3 regions of the Roseibium sp. RP-7 genome follow, and region 3 is predicted to be linked to each of the others. Evidence: riboswitches for the same ligand, from Rfam matches in the RefSeq annotation. Region 3 holds a riboswitch; each other region holds the start of a gene.

The links. Region 3 has a riboswitch for cobalamin ahead of ACVDG9_RS16035 (energy-coupling factor ABC transporter permease). Riboswitches for the same ligand answer to the same signal wherever they lie in the genome.
Region 1: another riboswitch for cobalamin. It lies ahead of ACVDG9_RS15160 (hypothetical protein); the one in region 3 lies ahead of ACVDG9_RS16035 (energy-coupling factor ABC transporter permease).
Region 2: another riboswitch for cobalamin. It lies ahead of cobU (bifunctional adenosylcobinamide kinase/adenosylcobinamide-phosphate guanylyltransferase); the one in region 3 lies ahead of ACVDG9_RS16035 (energy-coupling factor ABC transporter permease).

What each region holds. Positions count from the first base shown of each region.
Region 1 is NZ_JBRKQA010000002.1:112,832-117,069, reverse strand. Features, by position in the region: gene ACVDG9_RS15165 (S9 family peptidase) at 1-1,635, opposite strand, end outside; cobalamin riboswitch at 1,779-1,991, shown strand; gene ACVDG9_RS15160 (hypothetical protein) at 2,100-2,378, shown strand; gene ACVDG9_RS15155 (DUF1636 family protein) at 2,368-2,772, shown strand; gene ACVDG9_RS15150 (ABC transporter ATP-binding protein) at 2,769-3,542, shown strand; gene ACVDG9_RS15145 (ABC transporter substrate-binding protein) at 3,560-4,238, shown strand, end outside.
Region 2 is NZ_JBRKQA010000001.1:2,582,043-2,586,280, reverse strand. Features, by position in the region: gene cobN (cobaltochelatase subunit CobN) at 1-362, opposite strand, end outside; gene cobW (cobalamin biosynthesis protein CobW) at 397-1,515, opposite strand; gene cobU (bifunctional adenosylcobinamide kinase/adenosylcobinamide-phosphate guanylyltransferase) at 1,512-2,063, opposite strand; cobalamin riboswitch at 2,097-2,314, opposite strand; tRNA gene ACVDG9_RS11655 (tRNA-Asn) at 2,649-2,724, shown strand; gene ACVDG9_RS11650 (cupin-like domain-containing protein) at 3,090-3,998, shown strand; gene nagA (N-acetylglucosamine-6-phosphate deacetylase) at 4,065-4,238, opposite strand, start outside.
Region 3 is NZ_JBRKQA010000002.1:296,487-300,724, forward strand. Features, by position in the region: gene ACVDG9_RS16015 (HAD family hydrolase) at 1-50, shown strand, start outside; gene ACVDG9_RS16020 (AraC family transcriptional regulator) at 57-1,004, opposite strand; gene ACVDG9_RS16025 (hypothetical protein) at 1,188-1,559, shown strand; gene ACVDG9_RS16030 (YHS domain-containing (seleno)protein) at 1,742-2,227, shown strand; gene ACVDG9_RS16035 (energy-coupling factor ABC transporter permease) at 2,318-2,995, opposite strand; cobalamin riboswitch at 3,050-3,260, opposite strand; gene ACVDG9_RS16040 (hypothetical protein) at 3,584-3,817, shown strand; gene aroQ (gamma subclass chorismate mutase AroQ) at 3,868-4,238, shown strand, end outside.

The DNA of each region.
Region 1 (4,238 bases), 180 kb from region 3:
GCCGCCCTGAGCGACGATACGGTCGTGCGAGGTGAAGTTTTCCGCAACTAGATGGTCTGCTGCGGCAATGAAGTCGCTGAAGGTATTCTTCTTGTTCTCGCGCCGCCCATCCTTGTACCAGTGGAAGCCCTTGTCCTTGCCGCCGCGAATATGGGCGATGGCGTAGACGAACCCCCGGTCGACCAGCGACAGGCAGTTGGTGTTGAAGCTTGCGGGTATGGTGATGCCGTAGGAGCCATAGCCATAAAGCAGCAGAGGTGCGGAGCCGTCGAGCCTGGTGTCCTTGCGGTAGAGCACAGACACCGGCACGGTCTCGCCGTCGGCTGCGGGAGCCATCAACCGGCGGGTGACATAGTCGTCCGCATCATGGCCGGAAGGCACTTCCTGTTCCTTGCGCAGAACACGCTCGCGGGTCTCGACATTGTAGTCGAAGGTCTGCGATGGCGTTGTCATCGAGGAATAGGTGAAGCGGATCGTGCTTGTGTCGAACTCGTATCCGCCGCCAAGGCCGAGCGAATAGGCTTCCTCGTCGAAGGCGATGGAGTGCTCGATGTTGTCTGCAAGCCGCCGGATCACGATGCGCGGCAAGCCGTCTTCGCGCTCCAGCCGCGTCATGAAGGACTTGTAGACGCAATGCGACAGGATCAGGCATCCTGCCTTGTGAGGCACAAGATCGGACCAGTTTTCGCGGCCGGGATTGCCTTTCGGCGCAGTGACGATCTTGAAGTCCTCGGCGCCGCCTGCGTTGGTCAGGATGTAGAGTGTGTCGCCGTGATCGTCGATGGAATACTCGATACCGGTCTCGCGCTCTGCGACAAGCACCGGTTCGGCGGTCGGGTCCGTTGCCGGGATCATCCAGACTTCGGACGTCTCGTGATCATGAATGTCGATGACGATCGTGTCGCCGGACTGGGTCTTGCCGACTCCCATGAAGAAGCCGGCATCCTTTTCCTCGTAGACGAGAACGTCGCTCGCCGGGTCGGAACCGACTTCGTGACGGAAGAGTTTCGATGGCCGGTGGTTGGCGTCGAGGCGAACGTAGAACACATAGCGGCTGTCTTCCGAGAAGACGCCGCCGCCGCCCGTATCCTCGATGGCGTAGTCGAAATCCTTGGCAGACTGGGCGTCGCGCAGCTTCAGTGAATAATATTCCGAGCCCTTGTCGTCATAGGCCCAGGCGATGAGCTTGTGATCCGTCGACTGGCTGACGCCGCCGATCCGGAAATATGCCGTTCCTTCGGCTTCCTTGTCGCCATGGAGAAGTACCGTTTCCGCGCCGCCGTCACGCGGGGTGCGAAAGAAAACCGGTTGCTGGCCGCCGGTTTCATACTTGAGGCCGTAAGCGAAGGGTCCGTCGGGCGCAGGAACCGAGCTGTCGTCTTCCTTGATGCGGCCGCGCATCTCCGCAAAAAGCTTCTCCTGCAGAGCCTTCGTCGGTGCCATCTGCGCTTCGTGATAGGCATTTTCCGCTTCCAGATAGCTGCGGATGTCGGCATCCAGCACGGACGGGTCTTTCATGACCTCCTGCCAGTTGTCCGCCCTCAGCCAGGCGAAGTCGTCCTGGCGGGTAATGCCGTGGGTCTCAAGGGTGAGGGGGCGCGCTGCGGCGCGCGGGGGAAGGGCATCCTGTTTCATGGATCGGAGGTAAGATTTTTGAGCCTTGAAGGCAAGGGTCAATACTGCCGAGGCGGCTGGGTGTTTCCGCTTCCAGGCAATCCTGTCGTGCTTTCAGACAAGAGCGGCGCCTCGCAAAAGTCTTTGACATTTTTCAGGCGTTCGCGCACTTAGGAAGAGATGGTTCCCGACTCCGAACTCCGGACCGGGATTAAAAGGGAACACGGTGCGACGAGCCCGAAAGGCTGCAAATCCGTGACTGCCCCCGCAACTGTGAGCGGTGAGCAAACCTGAAAGCGCCACTGGGGAGACCCCGGGAAGGATCAGGCAAGCAATGACCCGCAAGTCAGGAGACCTGCCATTTCACCTTCAAACCTTAACCCGGGCGGGGTGCCCCGGAGGAGTGAGTGACATGGCCAATCGGCACCTGCCGGCAAAGTTGCACATTCGGTTCCTGACTGCCCCGCGAAATCGCGGAGGGCGATATGAACCGGAAATTTTCTGCTGAATTCTCAAGACTTGCCAACCTCCTGACCGAGGCTGATCCACTGGCGGCGCGCGCAGTGCGCGCGATGGTTCCGGATGGGTTGCAAAAATCTGTTGTCAGCAAGAACATTGGTAATGTAATAACATTACATGATGATTGTGCCAAACCTTCCCGATCCGGCCGTGCCCAGTGCAACGAGGAAAGCAATGCCTTTGCTTTTCCGCAGCCTGCTGTCGGTTCACTGGCAGAAGCCGTGGAGGCGCGTCATGAGCAATGATCCGCACAAGATATTTGTCTGCACGACCTGTCGTCACAATGGGCAGACTTGCCATCCCGGATATGGGCTGATCTGCAAGCTGAAGAGCGCAATGGCACAGGCAGTGCCTGTCGTTGGAGACGAATTCGAAATCAGTGGAACAGCCGACATGGAGAGCTGTTCGAGACCTTGCACGCTGGCATTCAAGGCCACCGACAAGGCGATCTACCTCTTTGGGGACATTGAGGACGATACGGACATCGACGACCTGGTCGACTACGCCAATCGGTATCGCCAGATTGAAAATGGATGCGAGGTAACCGAGGAAAGCCACGGCAAGCGCTGGAGCGCATCGCAAGGCCGGCTTCCGGCAGCGATGATCGTCTCGGAAGCAGACGGGACGGCGTTCTCATGACGGGGGTCGATCTGTTTGTCCGGGAGGTCAGCTGGAAGACGGGGCAGGGCAAAACCATTCTGCATCCGCTCAGCTTCGATCTGCCTGCCGGTGAGGTACTTGGAATTGCCGGCGCCAATGGTGCCGGCAAATCCACCCTGTTGCGGCTGCTCTATCGTTTCCTGAAACCGAAAACGGGCGAAATCCTTCTGGATGGCACGGATCTCTGGCACATCAGTGCCAGGGAGGCCGCCAAAACGATCGCCGCCGTGCTTCAGGAGCAGCCGACCGATTTTGCCTTGACCGTGCGCGAGATCGTCACACTCGGCCGGCGTCCCCATGCAACCGGTATTGCCGGCGCAGGCAAGCGGGACGCCGAGATCGTCGATGACTGTCTCGGGAAAATGGATCTGCTGTCCTATGCAAAAAGAGCCTTCGGCACATTGTCCGGGGGGGAAAGGCAACGGGTGATGGTGGCCCGGGCGCTGGCGCAAGAACCAAGGCTTCTGGTGCTGGATGAGCCGACGAACCATCTGGATATCCGTCATCAGCTCGAGATCGTCGAGCTGATTGCCGATCTGGACATTACCATTGTCACCAGCCTGCACGACCTCAACCTGGCAAGCCGTGTCTGCGACAAGGTCTTGCTGTTGCATGAGGGCCGACTGGTTGCCCAGGGAATGCCGGAGACGGTGCTGACCCCCGGCAACATTGAGCAAGCCTATTCGGTACAGGTCCGTCTGGAGCAACTGTCTGCCAGCCGCGAGCGCTACCTGACCTTCCATCTTTGAATTTCTGGAGACTTAAAATGAAAAAGATTGCCCTGAGCCTCGCGCTCACCTTTCTGTCTGTTCCGGCATTAGCGCAGACGAGCGTGGAAAGCTGCAACCGTACGGTGACCTTCGACTCGCCGCCAAAAGCAGCCGTTTCGAATGACGTCAACCTGACCGAGATGATGCTGGTACTTGGCCTGCGCGACCGCATGGTTGGTTATACCGGCATTTCAGGCTGGAAGACGCTGGACGCGGAGATGCGTGAGGGAGTTGCCGAACTTCCCGAACTCGCGTCGAAATATCCGAGCAAGGAAGTGCTGATTGGGGCCGACGCCGATTTCTTCTTCGCCGGCTGGAACTACGGCATGAAGGTGGGCGGTGAAGTGACGCCTGAAACGCTGGAGCCGTTCGGCATCAAGGTCTACGAGCTGACCGAATCCTGCATTCATATCGGAGACAAGCCGAAGGCGTCCCTGCAGGATCTCTATAACGACCTCCTCAACCTCGGAAAGATCTTCGGTGTTGAAGACACCGCCCACGATCTTGTTGCGGCCTACAAACTGGAGCTGGACCGGATCGCGGCAACGGTGCCTGCTGGTGAAGAGCCGTTGCGGGTCTTTGTCTATGACAGCGGCGAGGACAAGCCCTTCACCGCCGGACGATATGCCATGCCGACAGCGCTTATCGAGGCAGCCGGCGGCGTCAACGTGATGG
Region 2 (4,238 bases), on a different contig from region 3:
TCCCACTTGTCGTCGCCTGGAATGACAATCAGATCGATGCCATTCGCGCGGACTTCTTCTTCAAACCTTTCCAGGCCGTAGCGCCAGTACTCCACTCCACCCAGAATTCGCAGAACGATCAGCCGAGACCCACGGACGGTCTGTTCGGCATAAAGATCGACCGAATAGGGATGCGACAAGGCCATGAGATTGGCGAGCCGCAGGCCTGCCCGGCCTGTTCCAAGCCGTGATTGCGCAGCGGCAAAGCTTCCCAGTTCGGTGTCTGCAGCGGACAGGAACAGAATGTCGGCTGGAGACTGGCCGAGATCGACCGCGTCCCCACCGTCATCGATCCGGCGCGTCTGGCTGGCGAGAATGTGCATGCTTGGTCTTTATTTCCAGCTTCTATCCAGCGTGTCAGGCAGCAGCCGTCAATTCACCCAGCAGGCCACGAACCGCAGTCAGGTCGAGGCCCTTCAAACCGATCACGACCAGTCTGCCGCTGCTCTCAGCGCCGGCGGCGAACCAGGTTTCGACACGCGGTCCGACAGCTTGAACCATTGCAGGTGCTGCCTTGCCCTCGATTTTTACAGCCCCCTTGATGCGCAGGACGCCTTTTTGCGCCATGGCTTCCAGAACCTTTGCCTCTGCATCTTTCAGGCTGGCGAAAGATGAGACAGCCAGCACGTGACTTTCAAAATCATCGTGATGGTGATGATCGTGATGATGGTCGTCATGGTGATGATCATGATCATCATCGTGGTCATGGTCGTGGTCGTGATCATCATGATGGTGATGATGCTCGTGCCGATCTGCCATATCGTCCTCGGCAGCAGAGCCCCTGCCGAGCAGAACTTCAATCGGAAGCGTGCCTTTTTCGGATGTCACCACGTGAACCGCCGGACGAACATCGGCGGCGATCTTCTCATGCACCTGTTTCAAAGCGTCTTCGGAGACGAGATCAGCCTTGTTCAGAACGACGAGGTCTGCGCAACGCAATTGGTCGTGAAAGAGTTCTTCAACAGGACTGTCATGATCAAGAGCCTCGTCGGCGGCACGCTGCGCGGCAAGTGCATCTTCATCAAGTGCGATCCGGCCTTCGGCGAGTGCTGCAGCATCCAGCACCGTGACAACACCATCTACCGTTACCTTCGGCTTGACGCTCGGCCAGGAGAAAGCGCGAACGAGCGGCTGCGGCAGAGCCAGGCCAGAGGTTTCGATAACAATATGCTCCGGCGGATTGTCCCGCGCGAGCAGCATTTCCATGGTTGGCAGGAAATCGTCGGCAACGGTGCAACATATGCAGCCATTGGTAAGCTCAACCACCTCTTCCGCGGCGCAATCGGGATCAGCGCATCCATTCACCAGGGAACCGTCGAAGCCCATGTCCCCAAACTCATTGACAATAAGGGCAATGCGTTTGCCATTGGCATTGGTAAGCAAATTGCGGATCAGCGTGGTCTTGCCTGCTCCGAGAAACCCAGTGACGATCGTTGCCGGAATTTTTGCGCCCGGCTGCAGGGATGAAGTGGTCATAATTTGATATCCGGTTGTGATGTGGGTTTCAAAAGTATCGGCAGGCCCGCAGCAACGAAGACGACCTGTTGGCACCTATGCGCCATATCCTGGTTCAGTCGTCCCTGCACATCGCGGAACGACCTCGACAGACGGTTCTCCGGCACGATCCCCATACCAACTTCGTTGGAAACGAAAACGCACGGCCCCTGAAGACCCTTCAGAACCGCGCAAAGCCGCGCCGTTTCGGCGGGAATGTCCTTGTCTGCAAACAGCAGGTTCGACAGCCACAGGGTCAGGCAGTCAACAAGAACCACCCGGTCTTGCCTGCATTCGTTTTCAAGCACGGCCGCAAGTTCGAGCTGTTCTTCCACGGTGAGCCAAGACGGGCCGCGTTGATCTTTATGAGCGGCGATCCGGCTGGCCATTTCATCGTCGTGGGCAGCACCAGTCGCGATATAAATTTTTTGCAGACCGGTTTCATGGACAAGCTTTTCCGCGAACCGGCTTTTTCCGGAGCGGGCACCGCCGAGGACCAGCGTCGTCCTCTCGCCGTTTGAATGCGTCATTCCTTCTCCCAGCCGTCCGCCCGACAGCGCCATAGGGTTGACAATGTGACGGCCGGTCTCCTGGCTTGCGGCTCAGCGCGGTCTGTACCCCTTCCCGGCCCCATCAGGACGCCAGTGGTTTTCGTACAGCCACTCACCGCTCACAGTTGCGGGGGCAGCTCCGGATCTGGACTTGAAAAAGACCGCACCGGATTCCCGTTTCATCCGGATCAGGCAAGGCCTTTTCCGGAACCGTCGGTTTCTTCCTAAACGTATCTTGAGGCCGACACAAGCAGCAGAAAGTCGCTGACGGCTAACCTTGAAAATCGGCCAGGCAATCAAGACGGACGCCTTCTTGCGCCAAAGTCAGAAAAAGGCACAGCCGATTTAGTCTGCCCGGGGTGTTCCAATCGTCGCGAAACGTAGGGTTTTCCAAGCTCGACAGAACACCTAGCCATCTGAAATATATCGAGTTTTCCACACCGAGATCAAAAAAATGACGGCTTGATGAAAAAAACGCCCTCGGGGGCTTGGCAAACGGATCAAGCCTTTGATATACGCATCTCCATCGACGGGGCGGCAACGCGCTGGCCCCGAGCGTGGTGATCCCCAGTAGCTCAGTTGGTAGAGCAAGCGACTGTTAATCGCTGGGTCGCTGGTTCGAGTCCGGCCTGGGGAGCCATCACCACCTCTTCTTAATCCTCCCGAATGCTGTATTTCTGAAGGCTGGGACACCGTTCAGTGTCCGGGTTGATCTTATTCACGTTTGATCTTGCAGCAATCTGCACCGCCTCAAAAATCGACAGCCATTTGATGCGAGCGCGTCTTTCGCAGCAGTAACGTTCCGCACCATCTTCCTAAACAACATTTCCTGGGTACGTTTATAGCGAAGATTGCGCCTCCAGTGGCTCTGTGTTGTTGAGTAGCGCTTCTTGATAAAGCTTCAGGTTGCTCCTATCGTGATTTTTCCAAAGGGAGCATCATGGAAAATCGCAGCAAAATCCAGCACCCCTGAACCCGCAAATCTTCAAATGCGTGGTACCTTTTATGAGCGGCGACAACACACACACCATTGCCACCGTAACCGCAGCACCAGGTTATGCCGAATTTCTTGAAGCCTACTGCGACAAGGAACAGCCCCTGCTGATAAAAGGTCTAGCGAAAAACTGGCCTGCGCGGGAAAGGTGGCAATCCGGCCGATTACGAGCAGAACTCCATACGCTGCCAAAGGTCCGCGACAGAGGTGTCTTTTTCGTCAGCCGCTCCCCCGTACTCGAACAAGATATCGAGATGCCGGATTTCCTGAAGGAGATCCTCGCGTCCGATCGGATAATGCAAGATTCCGTTGCCTGGAGATTCTGGATCAACAGCAGGAACAACCGGACAGAGTTCCACTACGATACCAACGCCGAGAATGTCATCACCGTACAGGTGAAGGGCCGTAAGGAATGGGTACTGGTTTCGCCCGAAACACCGTTACCGTGCTACCCGTTCACCAACTTCTCTTTACTGAAAGACGAAGAGCGATTGCTTCGGAACAAGCGATTCTACAAATTCGATCTGGAGGAAGGTGATCTTCTCTATCTGCCTCCCCATTGGTACCACCGGGTGGTTGCCAAGGAAGACGAGAACATCAACATCAATTGGACTTTCACGAAACGCGAAACCTCGGTCATCTCGAAGGAATTCAAGCGTGACATGGAGCGGTGCGGCCTGCTGCATTCATTCAAGAACAGTGATTCAGCGCTGGTTCGGCGCTGTTACGAAACCGCTATCCGCGCCCTTCCAAATGTTGGCGGTATTGGCTGGGGTCTGAAATCGTTCATTTCATCGCCCTACAAGCCAAGCCGCGGAGCGTTGGTCAGCCGCTTCTTCAAGGAATTGCTGCAAATACCGAATACACTGCTGACACTTCCAAACGTTCGCTCAACGCTGAAAAAGGTCGACAAGACCTAACCGGCGAACGCGCTGCCAATCCCTCAAGTTTGGTGCGGTATGTAGACCACCAGCATATATGCCGGGCTACGTATTCGAGAATTGCTCTCCCGCAATCCATACGCCCTCGACCTCATAGGAATTGCCAAGCTGTACGAAGTCAGCCGGATAGCCTTCTTCGAAACGACCGAGCGGGCGCCCGAGAACGTCCGCAGGATCACTGGTCGCCATTGCAAGAGCAGCTTCGACCGGAAGCTCGAG
Region 3 (4,238 bases):
CCGTTCTGGAGAGCGTTGCCGATCTGCCGGCCTATCTGGCCGCCAACTGATTCACATCAGGCCGGCACCGCCGCGCCTTGCCGTCGCACCTGTCCGGGCGTCTGGTTGAATTGACGCTTGAAGGCCCGGTTGAAGGCGGCTTCCGAGCTGTAGCCGATGTTTTCGGCAATATCGATCAGGGGCAGATCCGTCTCCCGAATGTCGCGCCGTGCCCGTTCCATGCGCCAGTGGGTGACATAGGCCAGCGGCGTCATGCCGACGAGGTTCGTAAACCTGTCCGCAAAAACCGTCCGGGACATGCCGGCTTCCCGGGCAAGGCTCTCCACCGTCCAGGGCTTTTCCGGCGCCAGATGGATCTTGGACATGCTGCGCCCGAGCTTCGGGTTGAGCACCGCCGCCAGGCATCCGGCCCTGTCCCCCTCCCTGTCGACGAACGTTCGCACCACCTGGATGAAGATGATCTCCGTCAACCGGTGGATGATCGCCTCGGACCCCGGCTGCCCGGCGCGCACCTCGCTGGCAACAAAACGCATCACTGCTTCCAGCCAGAAGGCGTTCATCGTCTGTGTGTTGGGCAGATGAATGACCGATGGCAAGGCATCGAGCAGCGGATGGACCGAGCCTTCCTCGAATTCGAAATGGCCACAGAACAGTTTACAGGCCAGTTCCTCGTCCGGACCGCCGTAATAGAGCGCACCTTCCCCCGTATAACCGGATTGCCGCACGACCTCGTCCACTTCGGCGGCGGGACGGCCCGGTTCATCGCTCAGGATATGAGCGGCCCCGTGCGGAATGACGGCCAGGTCACCGGTCGCAAGGCGGATCGGCTTGTCAACACCGTCTACCGCGAGCCAGCAGCCACCACGCATGGCCATGTGAAACCGCGCGACATTGCCGAAAGCCGGCACCCGCACAGCCCAGGGCGGCGAAAAGCAGGTATGGAAATAGACGGATCCCCGTAGCTTCAAGGCATCCAGGATCTGGGTCAGGGCGTCATGTTTCATGAAAGGCCGGTTCCGGTTGAAGTCTCATTCCCGCATTTTTGCCTCAACACCGCAAAGCGCAAGGCTCCCGGACGATCGGTCAATTTTCAGGGACTTTCATGCATGGATAGAACCGAAGTCGACCAACATCTTTGGGCTCGTGGGCAATCCGCCCGCAGGAAACCAACCTGGAGCACTTGAAAGATGTCTGTTCGCTTCGTCACCAAGACCATGCACGCCTATCTCGATTATCCCGTCGCGATCGGCCTTATTGCCCTGCCCGTATTCCTTGATCTCGGCCAATCCAACCCGATCGCCTTCTGGCTATCCTTCCTGACAGGCTTTGCAGCCCTGGCCCTGACGATCCTGACGGATCACCAGACCGGCATCATCCGCATTCTGCCGTATTCGGTTCATCTGGCGGTCGATTTTGCCGTCGGCATCGTGTTCCTGGCAGCTCCCTTCGCACTCGGCTTCACCGGACTCGACTTCGCCTATTACCTGGTCAACGCCATTGCCGTTCTGACAGTGGTCAGCCTTGCCAAACCGCAGGAAACGGTTGCTCAGGCCGCTTGACAGCCCCCGTCAACGCACAATGACACCGGCCCTCGCGCCGGTGTCTTTTTTTGAACTGCAATCCGGACGATCTGCAAATCCTCGGGAACTTGCGAACATGGAGACGCCTGAGCTTCGGACGCAAGGTAGAGGCACCGGAGCAAATCCGGCCTTCAACCTTCATACCCTTTCAGGAGTAGAACATGTCCTTGATGAAATCCGCCATTGCCGCAACGCTGCTGTCTCTTGCCGCTCTCTCTGCCCCGGCAATGGCCGCGGACGAATACAACACCTCCAGTGGCCTGACGGCCGCCGGCAGCCCGCTCGGTCTTCATGGTGTCGATCCCGTGGCTTTTGTCAGCCTGGGCAACCGGATTGACGGAACCGCGCAATATACGGCCGTCCACGACGGTGTTGCCTATTACTTCGCATCCCAGGAAGCCATGGATGCCTTCACCGCGCATCCGGATCAGTACTTGCCGCAAAACGGCGGCTTCTGCACCTTCGGTGTTTCAGTCGGCAAGAAGTTCGACGGCGATCCGCAGTTCGCGGCTGTTGTGGACGGCAAGCTTTATCTGTTCCTGAACGAGGCCATCTTCCGCGAGTTCCAGAAAGACCAGTCCGGTACGATCACCAAGGCGGAAGCCAACTGGAAGAAGATCCGCTCCACCGAGGCAACGAAGCTCTGATTGTTCGTTGTCAAGGCGTCGGAACGACAAACAAAAAGGGCGGCCCCAAGGCCGCCCTTCGTGACTTGATTTCGGCAAAAGCCCGAAGACTTAAGCCGCGTTGTGCAGCCGATTTTCGAAAGCAAGGTTCCGGGTCAGCGGTGCCAGTGTCTTGGCAGCGGCCAGAACAGCCAGATCAGCCAGCGGCTCGCCCAGGATCACCAGCATGTAGGCAAAGCCGAAGGAACCGACGGAAGCCATGTTCTCGGCACCGAAGCCCTGGCCGTAGAATGCCCAGAAAGCAACCCAGCCAACGATACCGGCCTGGAACGTGGTGGAAAGAGCCAGTGCCTGAACGTAGGAAACGTCAACATAGGCGGTCTTATCCGGAATGATGCGGTTTGCCAGCATGCTGACAGCCCACAGCGGCACGAGCAGCGTGGTGACGTTGATGCCGTACTGCGGCAGGTCGAAAGGAGCAACCAGCGTCCCCTGGAGCAGAAGGCCTGCAGCGAGGCCGATTGCTGCCGGACCAGCGCCGAACATCAGGAACAGGGTGGAGCCCAGGATAAAGTGCACTTCGGAAACACCGACCGGATAATGCGGCAGGATTTCGAAGAAGCAGAATACGGCAACCGTCGTGATGACGGAGCGGACGGCAAGGCTGAGAACGCCGCTTTTGCGGATCGTGTCGAGAGCCATTTTGCCCAGAAGGCCGAAGGAAGCAGCCGCGGTACCGTAGCTGAGTACGATTTTGGCACCGTCGACGATGCCCGGTTCGATATGCATGTCATTTCTCCTTTGCGCACCCTCCGTGCGCGAGCAGATGGTGTGAACCGGCCCCGATGGGACCGCTGGATGGCAGGTTTCCTGGCTCGCGAGTCTCTGCGCTGCCCGCCTTCCCGGATCGATCCAGTGGCTTGAAGGGCTTTGCTCGTCGCATACAGTTGCGGGGGCAGCCACGGTATTGGTCCCTGTTGGGTACGCCTCACCGTGTTCCCATTTCATCCGCCCTTACGCTTGTTCGGGCGAAACCATCGCATCGTCTAGATTTGCAAGGATTGGCGATATTCTGCAAGCGAATTTTCGCCATATTCGGTCTGAATGCGACATTGCACCGAAATTTTGCCGCCTGAAGATCCCGCCGAAATCAGCCTGATTCTCAACACCGACAAGCTTCAGATCTCAAAACACTTCTTCAGGAAATTGCGTCAGCCACCTGAAAAATCTGACCTTTGAAGCACCCAATCAAAGATGAAAATCAAAACCGTTGTTTATTAAACTTTTCTGTATTTAGGGTAATTGTGATTTTTACTTGCAGAAACCCTAACGAAAGATAACCTCACTCGCATACAAAGCACATCATGAGAGTTTGCAATGCCCTTTACCAAATTGGGAACGCTTATCGCTGGTGTCGTCTTTTTCCTTGGCTGCATTCAGCTGGCACTTCTGGCCGGCGTTACTCTTGGTGCAGTCACTGAACCAAGACCGGGTTTTTTCCTTGGCAATCTGACACGCGAACAGGCGCTCGACAGCGGACTATTGAAGATCATGGCCGCCGTCGCATTCGGCGTGATCACCGAGATCAGCCGCTCGGTTGAAAAGAAGTAGACCACAACCAAAGACTTGCCGCAGGCGGTGACCTGTGAAAGTCTTCGGCCATGTTGAAATCGATTCCCCTGACCGCTCTTGCGGTATCTCTCCTTGCTGCCACCGTCACTCCTGGCTGGGCGGCACCTGACAAGCTGTTCGGCGCCATCAACGAACGTCTGTCGTTCATGCAGTCGGTTGCAGCCTGGAAAGCGGATAACGACAAACCTGTCGAGGATCTGCCGAGGGAAAAGGTGGTGCTGGATGCTGCCCGCGAAAAGGCAGTCGAAAACGGCCTGTCGGCTGACAATGTCACCTTGTTTTTCCAGGCGCAGATCGATGCGGCCAAGGACATCCAAACCTGCTGGATCGAACGCTGGGAGAGCGGTGAAGCTCGTCCGCAGAACGTACCCGACCTGATCAAGGATGTCCGTCCGGAGCT